Regions from separate parts of the Planococcus sp. TJ-307 genome, predicted to be linked through region 2. Evidence: riboswitches for the same ligand, from Rfam matches in the RefSeq annotation. Region 2 holds a riboswitch; each other region holds the start of a gene.
The links. A riboswitch is a leader RNA that binds a small molecule or an ion and turns the genes downstream of it on or off. The one in region 2 is predicted to bind S-adenosylmethionine.

Region 1: another riboswitch for S-adenosylmethionine. It lies ahead of AC4EHK_RS01650 (sulfite oxidase-like oxidoreductase); the one in region 2 lies ahead of mtnK (S-methyl-5-thioribose kinase).
Region 3: another riboswitch for S-adenosylmethionine. It lies ahead of AC4EHK_RS12680 (5-methyltetrahydropteroyltriglutamate--homocysteine S-methyltransferase); the one in region 2 lies ahead of mtnK (S-methyl-5-thioribose kinase).
Region 4: another riboswitch for S-adenosylmethionine. It lies ahead of sat (sulfate adenylyltransferase); the one in region 2 lies ahead of mtnK (S-methyl-5-thioribose kinase).

Annotation. Positions count from the first base shown of each region.
Region 1 covers NZ_JBZDOJ010000001.1:343,443-346,916, forward strand. Annotated here, with positions in the region: gene AC4EHK_RS01640 (BglG family transcription antiterminator) at 1-374, shown strand, start outside; gene AC4EHK_RS01645 (phosphocarrier protein HPr) at 414-680, shown strand; gene AC4EHK_RS01650 (sulfite oxidase-like oxidoreductase) at 769-1,431, opposite strand; SAM riboswitch class I at 1,513-1,624, opposite strand; gene modA (molybdate ABC transporter substrate-binding protein) at 1,797-2,567, shown strand; gene modB (molybdate ABC transporter permease subunit) at 2,564-3,247, shown strand; gene AC4EHK_RS01665 (ATP-binding cassette domain-containing protein) at 3,252-3,474, shown strand, end outside.
Region 2 covers NZ_JBZDOJ010000001.1:119,926-123,399, reverse strand. Annotated here, with positions in the region: gene mtnA (S-methyl-5-thioribose-1-phosphate isomerase) at 1-953, opposite strand, end outside; gene mtnK (S-methyl-5-thioribose kinase) at 950-2,140, opposite strand; SAM riboswitch class I at 2,217-2,370, opposite strand; SAM riboswitch class I at 2,642-2,751, shown strand; gene mtnW (2,3-diketo-5-methylthiopentyl-1-phosphate enolase) at 2,827-3,474, shown strand, end outside.
Region 3 covers NZ_JBZDOJ010000003.1:217,005-220,478, reverse strand. Annotated here, with positions in the region: gene nadX (aspartate dehydrogenase) at 79-861, shown strand; gene AC4EHK_RS12680 (5-methyltetrahydropteroyltriglutamate--homocysteine S-methyltransferase) at 970-2,097, opposite strand; SAM riboswitch class I at 2,207-2,314, opposite strand; gene arr (NAD(+)--rifampin ADP-ribosyltransferase) at 2,416-2,832, opposite strand; gene AC4EHK_RS12670 (hypothetical protein) at 2,854-3,093, opposite strand; gene AC4EHK_RS12665 (glycine/sarcosine/betaine reductase selenoprotein B family protein) at 3,109-3,474, opposite strand, start outside.
Region 4 covers NZ_JBZDOJ010000003.1:392,664-396,137, forward strand. Annotated here, with positions in the region: gene AC4EHK_RS13470 (SLC13 family permease) at 1-73, opposite strand, end outside; gene sat (sulfate adenylyltransferase) at 91-1,254, opposite strand; SAM riboswitch class I at 1,366-1,472, opposite strand; gene AC4EHK_RS13480 (NAD(P)-binding protein) at 1,750-2,382, shown strand; gene xylF (D-xylose ABC transporter substrate-binding protein) at 2,411-3,463, opposite strand; gene AC4EHK_RS13490 (response regulator) at 3,465-3,474, opposite strand, start outside.

The sequences.
Region 1 (3,474 bases), 220 kb from region 2:
CAAAAGAAGAAATTCTTGAATTCTTAACCGAAAGACTGTTCGAACGTGGATTGGTAGACGAAGGCTGCCTGAAGGCGATATACGAGCGCGAAAGAGCCGCACCGACTTCCTTTGGCAATTTAGTGGCCATACCACATCCCATCACACCGCATTCCAAAACGACTTTTTTAACGGTTTGTACGCTGAAAAAACCTGTTATATGGAAAGATAAGCCAGTTCAATTTGTCTGTCTGCTGAATGTTATGGAAGACAGCCGGGAAGATTTGCAGTTTATGTACGATGTACTTGGCAGAATCATTCATAACAGCGCACTGGTTGAAAGGCTGATCAAAGCCAGAACCTACGAAGAGTTTATGAAAGTGATCGCCTTTTGAATTCAATAGATATTCGACGAAAAAAGGAGATGAAGCATTATGGTGGAAAAACAATTTACACTTACAGACGAGGCAGGAATTCATGCACGTCCAGCTGCCATTCTGGTAAGTCTGGCAAATAAATTCGATTCACAAGTAAATTTGCTTCATAAGGAAAGGACGGTGGATTTAAAGTCTATTTTAGGGGTGATGTCCTTGGGGATTGCTTACGGTTCCGAGTTTAAAGTGAGTATTGTGGGAGTAGACGAAGAAGACGCCATCAAAGAAATTGAAAGTGTGATGGAAAAAGAAGGATTGGCTAAATAGCTCGTTTCCACAAAGAACCCGAGGGATCATTTCTGATTCCTCGGGTTCTTTGTGGGTAAACAACTTTCATGGGGAATAATCTTTGGAATCAGTCGAAATCTTTTTTCTCCCATTCGTCATCCGGAATTTCCAAATCTTCACCGGAAAAACGTTCTTCCTGGAACGGATCGCCGTTCATGTGAAAGCCGTTCTGTTCCCAAAAGCCCGGCTGATTTTCATCGATAAACTCGATACCGCGGACCCATTTGACGCTTTTCCAAAAATACAATTGGGGCACTACAAAACGCAGCGGGTAGCCGTGCTTGGCCGTCAAGGGCTCGCCGTCAAGAGAATGGGCGAGCAGCACATCCTCACGGTCAAGGTCTGACAGAGCAACATTGGTCGTGTAGTCATAATCGCCGTGAAGCATGACGTAGCCGCTTTTTGGCGTGACGCCCAATTCTTTCATCAAGTCGATAAAGCGGACGCCGGTGAAGGTATTGTCGAAGCGGGACCAGCGTGTCACACAGTGGATGTCGCGGGTCACGGTCGTTTGCGGCAATTTCAACAAGTCATCGTAATGCAAGGTGACTTCCTTGTCGACCTGCCCAAAGATTTTCAATGTCCATGTAGCCATGTCGTATTCTGGCACTTCGCCTTCGTGCAGAACAGGAAAGCGCTCGGTCAAGACTTGTCCAGGCGGCAGGCGTTCAGCCAGCGCAGGATCCACTACAGGGACCCGTGTTCGTTTAATCCGTTCGGCTTTGCTCAACTTCATGCAATCACTCCCTAAAATTAATAAAACTCCTCCGCTGAAAAGTGGAAGAGTGGCTGTCTGTTGGTGAATTTCTCTTCCTCATCTTTCAGAACTTCTAAGCTCTGCTGGATTTGGCACCATTCCAGTTCGTGAACTGGCGGTTGCCGGGCGTCGTCGGGCCATTTCCCTCTGCCTCTCTTGATAAGGATGGTGCAGTATTTAATTTTTTGCTTGCCTCATTTTACCTAATCTATCCGCTTCTTACAAGATTATTCGGAAAATTATTCAGCTTCTCTCTCGCTGGCGTTATACTAGAAAGACGTAGAGAATTTTGGTCATCGGAAATAAACGTTACTTGATGCAAATGAGGAGTCCTCCAAATGAAAAAAATGATCGGTCTTATAAGTTTGACGCTCTTCATGAGCGGTTGCAGCAACACTTCGGCAAGCGACGGGGAGCTGTTGGTTTCAACAGCTTCCAGCTTGACGGAAGTAATGGGGAAGATGGAAGAGGAATTTCAAAAGGCAGAGCCCGATATTGAACTGAGCTTTAATTATGGATCATCCAGCAAACTGCGGAGCCAGATCGAGCAAGGGGCGCCAGCGGATCTGTTTTTGTCTGCCAGTGAAAACGATATGAATTTGCTTCAATCGCAGCAGCTTGTCGAATCAAACAGCATTGTATCTTTCGCTGAAAATCGGCTGGTCCTGGCTTCGCTCGAAAAGTTTCCGGAAACAGCCGATTTTGTGGAAACATTAATGAGTACAGAAGAAACCATTGCAGTCGGAGAACCTGATAGTGTACCACTAGGAAATTATACGAAGCAGGCGCTGGCCAACCAAAATTTATGGCAGCCGCTTGAAGGCCGCCTTGTCTATGCCAAAGATGCAAGGCAAGTAGTAACTTATATCGAGAGCGGAAACGCTGAACTCGGCGTCATCTATTCCTCCGATGCGGTTATTTCCCAGGAAATAACCGGGACGCTCGAAGTGCCCGGACAAATAAGTCCTGTGGTTTACCCAGGTGCTGTCGTAGCGGCTTCCCAAAAACAGCCCACCGCAGAAGCTTTTTTGGATTTTGTCACTGGTCCAAAAGGCCAGGAAGTTCTTAAAGAGTACGGATTTTTGGCGCCAAACGGAGAAACACCATGATGCCCTATGATCTGTCTCCGCTATGGCTGTCGTTGAGAGTTGCAGTTATTTCCACATTTTTTGTGTTTTTGGTCAGCCTGGCTCTGGCACGATTGATGAACAGGCGCGACTTTTTCGGCAAAAGCTTTGTGGAAGCCTTAATACTGCTGCCGTTGGTTTTGCCACCGACGGTCATTGGCTTTGGTTTGATTGTTTTGTTCGGTGCTAATGGTCCGCTCGGCATCTTACTGGAACAATGGTTTGGGTTCCGTGTTGTTTTTACCTGGATCGGTGCGGCCATAGCTTCATTTGTTGTTTCATTGCCGCTGATGTACCAAAGCGTCCTTGCAGCTTATGAAAAAGTAGATCCTCGCTGGGAGAATGTGGCACGGACAATGGGTGTCTCTGAATGGCGCATCTTTCGGACCATCACGTTTCCGCTGGCCTGGTCGGGCATTCTGGCAGGTCTGATTCTTGCTTTTGCACGCGGCATCGGCGAGTTTGGGGCAACCTTGATGATTGCCGGCTATATTCCAAGGGTGACAGAAACGGTGCCATTAGCGATTTACTTTGCCTATGAAGCAGGAGATATGGAAAAAGCCTTGTTTTGGGTAGTGATTATTTCCTCTCTTGGAGTCGCTGCGATCACTTGGGTCAATTATTGGCGCAAAAAAACGGCCATACGAATCGGGAGGGAATGAGCCCATGCTTTTAGTTGATTTTCAAAAACAATTGGACCATTTCAGTTTAAAAATGCAATTCGAGCTGGACCGGGAAATCTTGGCGCTGGTCGGCTCTTCCGGTTCGGGGAAAACCACGCTATTGAATTGCCTGGCTGGTATTGTCCACCCGGATGCTGGTACGATTTCCTTGAATGGCAGAAGTTTTTTCAGCGGAGAACAAAAACCATTAAAGATCCAGAAAAGAA
Region 2 (3,474 bases):
CCCGGTGTTACATCAAAAGCCGGGTTAAATACTTTTGTGCCAAGCGGCGCTACCGGTTGTCCGTTCATATGGGTAATCTCTTCCGGGTTGCGCTCTTCAATGGGAATCGCGCTTCCGTCTTCTATCGACAGATCGAAAGTTGAAGCCGGTGCTGCCACGTAAAACGGAATGCTGAAGGCGGCAGCCAGTAAGGCCAAATTGTAAGTTCCAATTTTATTGGCCGTATCGCCATTCGCTGCAATGCGGTCCGCACCGACGATGATGGCTTCCACCCCTTTTGCTTTGATGGTGTGCGCGGCCATGCTATCGGTGATCAATGTAACATCGACACCAGATTGCTGCAGCTCCCATACCGTCAGGCGCGCGCCCTGGTAAATCGGCCGGGTTTCACAGGCGAACACTTCAAACTCGCGGCCCCGCTCGCTGCCAAGATGAAATGGCGCTAGTGCGGTGCCGTATTTGGCCGTAGCAATCGAACCGGCGTTGCAAATAGTCATTACCCGCGTTTGCTCTTGCAGCAACACCAGTGCATGCTCGCCAATGCTGCGGCACGACTCTTCATCTTCCTTGTGGATCTGGACTGCTTCCGCCTGAAGCAGCAGTTTGGCTTGTGGTACGTTCTCTGCTTCTCGAAGCTTATCTTTCAGTCGGCTAAGCGCCCAGCCAAGATTGACTGCGGTCGGTCTGGAAGAATTCAAGTATGCGGCATCTTTTTCAACGTATTGCTGAAAAGCTTCCAACGAATCCGTATCGTGCCGCTTGGCGCCGTTAGCCAGTCCATAAGCTGCAGTGATGCCGATGGCGGGTGCGCCGCGAACCTTTAATGCAAGAATCGCATCGTAAACGTCTTCGACGGTTTCAAGCGTCACATATTCAATGGCATGCGGCAGTTTTTGCTGATCTAAAATGGTCAGCTGCTGGCCGTCCCATTTGATGGATAAGGGGATGCTCATGTACGGGCCTCCTCAAGAATTTGCAGTACATCGTTGATCGATGTGATTTCCTTGCGCTGTAAAATCAAAACCTGGCCAGTCTGCAATGCTTGCTTCTTGAAGGCGATTCGCTTACCTGCGTCTTCGATGCTGTCCAGATCTTTCACATGTGCCAAGCCGATGGTTCGGCGAATTAATTCGCATCCTGCAAAACCGGCTGCATCTGTCAGCACTTTCTCAAGCACATGCTCCAGGTAGCCCTCTGTCTCCTTGAACGATTCCACACTATGTTTTTTCCATAGCTCGGTGAATGAAGAAGCGAAGACATCCCAGGTCTTTCTGATATCTTCTACCATCACTTGGCGATTCTCATCTTCGCGTGTGACCGACTGGAAAACTAAGTTCGCCAGGAACAAACCAACATCAAATCCAATCGGACCGTAAAAACCGAATTCGGGGTCGATCACCTTCGTTTCCGTCTGGCTGGCAAAAATACTGCCGGTGTGTAGGTCGCCATGCAGCAGAGCTTCCGATTCAGTCAAAAAGCTTTTCTTTAATTTCGCTACTTCGAGCTGAAGCTTCCGGTTGCTCCAGATCGCTTCTGCCGCTGATTGAAGCTGCGGTTCGTAATCGTTGGTATCGAGATCAAAAAATGGATCTGTAAAAATGAGATCTTCCGTAATCTTGCATAATTCGGGATTGGAAAACTCCGCAGCCAAACGCTTTTTTTCAAAAGGATGCAAGCCGTAATCCGATGTGTGGAATAAAGTCAGTGCCAAGTATTCACCGATGTCCTGCGACAATCTCGGAAAATTCCGTCCGTGGATCAACCCTTCCCGCGCAATCTCCAGATGAGACAAATCTTCCATCACCGTAATGGCCAACTCTTCATCTGTTGCAAAGACTGTTGGCACGAGTGACGGGACAAATTCTCCGTGCTTTCTGAGGACATTCGCTTCAATCGTCGCGCGCTTTAACGTCAACGGCCAGCTTTCGCCGATAATCTTAGCGTATGGCAATGCCTGTTTGATGATCAGCCGCTTTCCTGTATTTGGATCTTCGATTTGGAAAACATAATTCAAGTTGCCGTCGCCGATTTCCCGGCAAGTCAATTGGGCAGCAGGGTCAAATGTATGAACCGTTTTTGCCAGCGCAATCGCTGTTTCTTCCGTTAAGGCTTTATAAGTAGCGGGAACCGTAAGTGTCATTGTAAATCTTCCTTTCATGTGCAATATAAAAAGCCTCTTTCATAAAAGAAAGAGGCCAGAATAAGAGATTCCATGCCTCTTATCTTTCAGAAATAAATTTCTGATGGAATTAGCACCGTGCCTTGCAGGATTTTCATCCTGGCGCATAAAGCGCCCCTTCTCACGAAGGTATTACGGTCGGTTGCTGGGCGTCATCGGGCCAATATCCCTCTGCCAGCTCTTGATAAGAGTACTACGTGTTATTTAATTTAAGTTATGAAAAGAATCCTATCACGATTCAGAATTAACTGTCAATCCATTTTTCCAATAAAAACAATTTTATGATAACGGAGTTGACAGATTTCTGCGCACATGAAATAATCAGAATTACTTTATTAATCTTATAGTTGAAGAAATCGTTTCAGGCAGACGCTTTCCGCGTACGAAGCGGGTTTGTGGAATATCAATTGATAAAAACCGATAGTCTGACTTAATAAATCATATTTACCCAATTTCATATCTTTCTTATTTAGAGCAGGTGGAGGGACAAGCCCTATGATACCCGGCAACCGGTCCATTGATGGACACGGTGCTAATTCTTGCAGCCAGAACCGGTGGCTGAGAAATAAGAAGTTGTTAACGCCCTTAACCTCTTCTTATTTGAAGAGGTTTTTATTTTTTAAAATTTGCATGGGAGTGTGGAATACATGAGCGTTTTGACTGCTACATATCAAGTCTACGGAAAACCGGGTTCGTTCGAAAAAAAAGCGGACGGCATCGCTTTGGGACTAACCATCGGTTCTTGGACTGACTTGCCGCTGCTTGAACAGGAACAACTGAAACACCATAAAGGAAATGTCGTGTCCATCGAAGAATTTGAACAAGAACGCCACCCGCTAAAACCGGATTTAATAAAAGCAGAGCTTGAAATTGCCTACCCAAGCGTGAATTTTTCGGCTGACCTGCCTGCCATTTTGACTACTGTTTTCGGCAAATTGTCGTTGGATGGCGAAGTAAAGCTATTGGATCTGGAGTTTAGCCACGACCTGCTTAGCCACTTTCCTGGACCGCGCTTTGGCATCGAAGAAATTCGCGACACTCTTGGCGTTGGAGGACGGCCGCTTCTCATGAGTATTTTTAAAGGCGTCATCGGCCGTGACCTGGATTTCCTGTCCGCTCAATTGCGTCAGCAGGCATTAGGCGGCGTGGATCTGGTCAAAGATGATGAAATACTATTTGATAACCCACTAACTCCTTTTGAAAGCCGCATTACCACGGGTAAACGAGTGCTTGATGATGTCTATGAAGAAACGGGACACCGAACGCTTTATGCGGTGAACCTGTCAGGGAGAACT
Region 3 (3,474 bases), on a different contig from region 2:
TCAAGTATCGCTTTTTAGGGTATAGGTAAGTATCCAACATTCGGTAGACTATACCTATTTAAATGAGGAGGCTAAACGATGAACATCGGAATCATCGGCACAGGAAATATCGCCACGTATTTATTGGAACAGGTGAATACCAACAAGGTAGCCAAAGAAAGAAGAATAACGGCAGTTTTTGGCCGCAACCAGCAAGCGGGCCGCCGTTTGCATGAACAGTTTGGGGTCGATTTCCATACAGATATTCACAAATTCTTAGAGACGCCGATTGATCTCGTCGTGGAGGCAGCGACTGTGGAAGCTGCTCATCTTTACGTGAAAGAGATCGTTGCCCATCAAAAAGACCTCGTCGTCAGCAGTATCGGCGTCTTTAAAGATGCCGCTCTTCTGACTGATGTTAAAGCTATGGCTGAGTCTAGCGGAACACAGGTTTTCCTGCCTTCCGGTGCAATTGGTGGACTGGACATCCTGCAATCGGCGAAAGCAGCTGGTGGCTTGGAGCGGGTTCAGCTTACGACACGGAAATCACCCGCATCGCTTGGGATTCAAGCAGAGCAAGAGAAAGTACTATTTGAAGGTTCTGCAGATGAAGCCGTTGAAAAATTCCCGAAAAACGTCAACGTCGCGATGACACTCGCACTTGCGGGAATCGGTATCGAGAAAACGACAGTGCGCATCATTGTCGACCCGGCTATGGAACGGAATACGCACACAATTGAAGCAGAAGGGGACTTCGGGAAACTGCAGCTGCAAGTGGAAAACAATCCGATGCCGAGCAACCCGAAGACGAGCCTTCTCGCTGCGTTGAGTATTTTAGCTGTATTACAGAATAAAGATGGGGCATTGAGAATCGGCAACTGAGTTGGACAGTGAGCTGAAGCCGAACACCTATTTTATACTTTTAAGAACGTAAATGAAGTAAATCAACCGAAAAAAGCCCAACGCAAAGACTGCGTTGGGCTTTCCAAGTCACTCCCCAAAAATTTCTTCAGAAACTTCCACGATATACCGCAGTTTGTCCCATTGTTGCTGTTCGGTGAGGATATTGCCGTGGTGGGTGGAGGCAAATCCGCATTGCGGGCTGATGCAGAGCTGTTCGAGCGGGACATATTGAGCTGCTTCTGCGACGCGAGCTTTGATGGTTTCTTTGTCTTCAAGTTCGCCGTTTTTCGAAGTGAAGACACCAAGCACCACGCGTGGGCCGCCGGCTGGGATATGTTCCAGCGGCTGGAAGCTGCCGGAACGTCCGTCGTCGTATTCCAGGAAAAAGCCATCGACTTGTTCTTTGGCGAAAAGTGTTGGCGCAATGAGCGCGTAGCTGCCTTCAAATGCCCAATCGGATTGATAGTTGCCGCGGCATAGGTGGGTCGTGATCGCCAAATCTTCTGGCTGATCTTTCAAAACGGCGTTGGTAACGCGCAATGCCAGGTCGATCAAGTAATCCCGGTTGTATTGTCCGTCATTGAACGGAATGTCGGGTGATGACAATCCTGCAATATAGACATCGTCAATTTGAATATAGCGGGCACCTGCAGCGTAGAATGCTTGGAAGGCATCGCGGTAAACTTGGATGATGTCTGTTGCATAATCTTCAAGATCCGGATAAATGCGCTCATTGCGAATGCCTTGGTTGAAAAATTGGTTTGGGCTTGGAATGGTCAGCTTCGGAATAGCACGGCCCCCAACGATTTCTTTAAATTCAATGAAGTCTTGGATGAATGGGTGATTTTCATTGAAGGTGGCTTTGCCGGTATTGCGGACATCGTAAGCTTCCGTTTCTACATTTTTGAATTGATAGCCTTTTTCCGGCGTGTATCCTTCAAATCCGTGAATCTCTGCCATGAAATCAGTGTGCCAGAAGGTGCGGCGAAATTCGCCGTCTGTCACAGCTTTCAGGCCGACTTCAATTTGTTTGTCGACGATGTGCTTGATTTCAGTTGTTTCGATGGCTCTTAATTGTTCTGCCGTAATGCGGCCATCTTTAAACTCTTTTCTTGCCTGATGGATGCTGTCCGGGCGGAGCAAGCTTCCTACGTGATCTGCTTTGAAGGGCGCTTTATTGACTCGTTTCGTTGGATCGGTGATTGGATTGGCCATGTTGCATTCCCACTTTCGGTTTTTAGTTTTTAGTTAACGTGCGATCTTCCCAAATAAAAAATGGGACTTTCTTCAAAAAGAAGAAAGCCCCATGTATGGAAATGCATTCTTCTTATCTTCTAGGCTCTAACACCTATTGGAAGTAGCACCTTATCCTGTAACAGAATGGTTGCTGAGACATCACAGGGCCAAATCCCTCCGTCTCTCTTGATAAGAAATAGATTATTAAGTTAATGGTTTGTCGATGTGTTACACAATAAAGCAATTTCCAGATAAATGCAAGAAAATGTACATCCTGTTTTTTCTATTGTAAAAAATTCAATCAATGATGATGGCCTTTCCTTGTTCACGCAACGCCTTTAACGATGCCCGCATGGTGCTAAGTTGTTCATCGGTATGCCGTTCCCAGACACCGAGCTCTGCGATTACTTTAAGAGGCGATTGGGAACGGTAAGAGCGTGTTGGATTGCCTGGAAATCGCTTGTTGGTTAAATTCGGATCATTCTCAAAATCACCTACTGGTTCTACAAGGTAAATTCTCTCTTTGGCAGTAGAAGCCGCTAGTTCGGCACCCCATTTGGCGGCTTCCAATGTTGCCGTGAAATAGATGTAATTGGATTTTTTGTTCTGGTAATTGGACGGATGCTGCGCCTGCAATAAATCCCCAATCTTCAATTCCGCTTTTGTCCCATGAAAGAAAGGACCTGGATCTAAAACCTCTTTTGTTTCATTCATATTGATCTGCCTCCGTTGTTTCTATCGCTTTTCCTGATAAGTTGCCCGAGTCCCGGAAGACAGTGCCAACAGCTCCAGCAATTGGTCCACCACTCTTTTTCGCGTATCAAAGTCGAACGGTTCGCCGCATGGCCGTCCCATTTTAAAGTGGACGTGGAGGGTGCGGGGAGCGCCGACTTTGTCGGTAATTTCCGGGAACAAAGTGACCATGGCGGTTGGGATATGTGAAGCTTCTAAAGCCCGGGCATACAGCCCAAGCACGTTATGGCAAGATCCTCAGCCAGGCACCAAGAGCGCGGCGTCAATTCCTTCGTTATGGAACAATTCGACCACTTTGGGAATGAAATCTTTCTCGGCTGTCGTCGTGTCCAAGATGCCGCCGTTCAATCCAATGTGGATGTCCGAAACACCCCCAATTTTTCCATCGACTGCAGCGTCCTTTAACTGGTGGAGCGGGAAGACGATGGACGGATCGGCTTTGGCGAACTTTGTGTCGAAGTAAAGGTGCGTCACTGTCAACTCCTGCTCTGCGGCGTCTGCCGGGACGATCCGAAATGAAGGATCTCCCGCTGGATTGTCCACATCAAACGGCTCGTCTGATTTTAGGTGGACACCGGCAGTTGACACCAGTGCTACTTTGCA
Region 4 (3,474 bases), on a different contig from region 2:
GGGCAATTTCAAAAAGCAAGGCGCTGACCATGGCGACGATGACGATAAGCACAAAAATCATTTGGACTGACACGGGCAACCATCCCCTAATTAGTTACTAATAACGGTCTCCCGCAAGCCTTTGATGAGCACATCGGCTACTTCCGGACGGGAAAACTGCTTCGGTGGTTTTTCTCCGTTGCGAAGCAATTCACGAACTTTCGTGCCACTTAAATGAACATGGTTTTCTGCGCTGTGCGGACATGTCTTAGCCGTGGCCATGTTTTCGCATGCATTGCAGTAAAATGAATGCTCGAATTTGAAAATTTGAATGCCCAATTCTTCTTCAAACTGGCTGATGAATTCCTGTGCCTCGTATGTGCCGTAGTAATCGCCGACACCGGCATGATCCCGTCCAACGATGAAATGTGTACAACCGTAGTTTTTGCGGACAATGGCGTGAAGAACCGCTTCTTTCGGTCCGGCGTAGCGCATTGCAGCTGGATAGATGGCGAGGCGCGCCCGGTCTGCAGGATAGTAATGCTTTAAGATGACTTGGTAGCTTTCCATCCGCACTGCAGCTGAAATGTCATCGGATTTTGTTTCACCCACGAGCGGGTTCAGCAAGAGGCCATCCACCACTTCCAATGCGGCTTTTTGAATGTATTCATGTGCGCGATGCACCGGGTTGCGCGTCTGGAAGCCGACAATCGTTTTCCAGCCAAGATCTTGGAATAACTGGCGCGTTTCAACCGGGTCCAGATGAAATTCTTTGAACTCGCTATGGTCCGGACGATTTAATAAGGTGATAGGACCTGCCAAGTAAACATCTCCGCGTTCGTATAGTTTTTCCACGCCAGCATGTGCTACTTCTGTCGTGCCGTAAATTTTTTCTGCTTCCAACCTTTTGTCATACGTGTACTTTTCCTTCAGCTCGAGTGTTCCGTAGATGACACCGTCTTTGCCTTTCAGCGCAATTTCATCGCCCAGCTCGTAGCTGTCTGCTTCTTCTGTCGTGACCGATAATGTAATGGGTACACTCCACACGTTGCCATTGCTGAGGCGCGATGTATGCAGCACACTTTCATAATCCTTTTGTCCAAGAAAACCAGTCAACGGGCTAAACCCACCGATGCCGATCAGTTCCAAATCCGAGATGGCCCAATCTGAAATGAATAAAGTGGAAAGTGTTTCCGCATTCTTTAATGCCTTTTCTCTTTCGGTGCCTGTCAGCTGTCTGTTTACCAAGTCTCCACCATGTGCTTTGTTCGTCATGTTATTACCTCCAAGGTTAGTTTTGTGTTCTGTTGCTTTCTTAAAAACTGTTCAGACAAAAAGAAAAGGACCCTCTTCGGCAAGAAGAAGGTCCGTAAAAACAAAACTCTCTTCTTATCTTCTAGGCTGATGAAAGCCTATTGGAGTTAGCACCGTTTCCATAAAGGAGGGTTGCTGAGACATCAAAGGGCCAATCCCTCCGTCTCTCTTGATAAGAATGCATATTCAATTGGCATTGGAAAATTAATTGAAAAATTTGATTTCACAAAGTATATAATATACTATTCAGAGTGTCAAACTATGTTTTAACTTTTTTTTGAAAAAGCTGTATTGCCATAGGGCCAAAGGAATAATTTTTTTTGAAAAGATAACGGCTATATACCACTTCATTTGCCTTGGACAGATCCTCCACAAGAGGTGGGAGTTGAACCATTTCTATTCAGTGCAGTGAAGCACTTATTTGATACTATTAAAGGAATGGAGGAGGCGGAGAAGATGACAGTAATCCCCATCATGATCGATTTGGGAAACAAAAACGTGGTCGTTGTCGGCGGAGGGAAAATTGCTGAACGAAAACTGGACGGGTTGCTCGACAGCAAAGCCAGCTTGACCGTGATTAGCCCATCCGTAACGCCGACAATCCAGCGGTGGGTGGAAGAAGGACAAATTGGATGGAAACAAAAAAAGTTCGAGCCAAAAGATGCCGAAGAGGCTTTCATGCTGGTGATTGCGACAAACGACCCGGTCGTTAACGCCGCCGCACAAAAAGCCGCCCCGCCAAATTGCCTGGTCAATGCTTCTACCGAAGCAGAGTCTGGCAATGTTCAGTTTCCTGCACATTTCAACAGAGGCAAATTGAGCATCATTGTTTCTACAAATGGCGCAAGCCCGATGCTCGCCAAAAAAATCAAACACGAACTGCAAGAACAATTTGACGAGAGCTATGAACAATACTTAGACTTTCTTTATCATGCCAGACAGCTTCTCAAACAAACTAAGCTGTCCAGAAACACCAAGGAAAACTACTTGCGCAATTTCTTGGACAAATCTTTTTTATCAAATGAAGTTCAACAACACACGCTCCATGAATTGCAGCTGCTCGCAGCCAAAGACAATGCTACCGAATAGAGGTTGAAGCTGGGGGGCAAATTAGCATTTATTCATTTCCCGCTCCGTAAACATCTGTCCCGGTATGGAAACCATCTGCAATAACGGTATCCCTCATGTTTTCAGCAGTCACTGGAATGGGCGCCAGTAAAATGGATGGCACATCGATCTTGCCATTATTGACAGATTTTACGGTAGTGACGCTTTCCCCTTCTGCCATTCTGACTGCCAGAGCAGCAGCTTGTTCAGTTAAGGTTTGAATGGGTTTGTAAACCGTCATTGTTTGGGTACCGCCGACGATTCGCTGCGCAGCAGCCAGTTCTGCGTCCTGGCCCGCTACCGGAATTTTGCCCGCTAAGCCCTGCGCTTCCAATGCCTGAATAACACCGCCAGCCGTTGCATCATTAGCGGCTATGACTGCATCAATTTGATTGTTATTTGCTTCAAGGGCTTCGGTCATATTGAGAAATGCTTTTTCCGGTGACCAGTCTTCGGTCCATTGATCGTAAACAATTTTAATATCTCCCCGGTTGATGGCAGGCTGCAATACGTTGAATACGCCCTTCTTGATCAAGTGAACATTGTTATCGGTCGTTGCCCCTCCGATATAGACGTAATTCCCTTTTGGCACCAGCTCTAAAATTGCCTCTGCCTGCATTTCGCCTACTTGCTCGTTATCAAACGATACGTATAAATCGATGTCTGCATTTTTCACCAGCCGGTCATAAGCAATCACTTGAATTCCAGCGCGATGAGCCGTATGGACAATGGCTGCGGTCGCTTCCGCGTTATGCGGCACAATGACCAATAAGTCGATGCCTTGTTGAATCAGCGTTTCAGCCTGAGCAAGCTGCAATGCATCGTCGCCATTGGCTGCCACAATCTCCACTTCCGCGCCCAAGTCCTCTATCGCTTTCTTGAACAGCGCCTGGTCTTTCAACCAGCGCTCTTCTTTCAGCGTATCCATGGAAAACCCAATTTTAATAGGCTCATCACGGTCCGTGACCGTTGCTTTTTCGGGTACCGCTTTGCCGATTGACTGCTCGGGTGCACATGCACCCAAAAACAGGCTAATGAATAAAACCGTGGCCAGTTGAGTCATTTTATTCATTA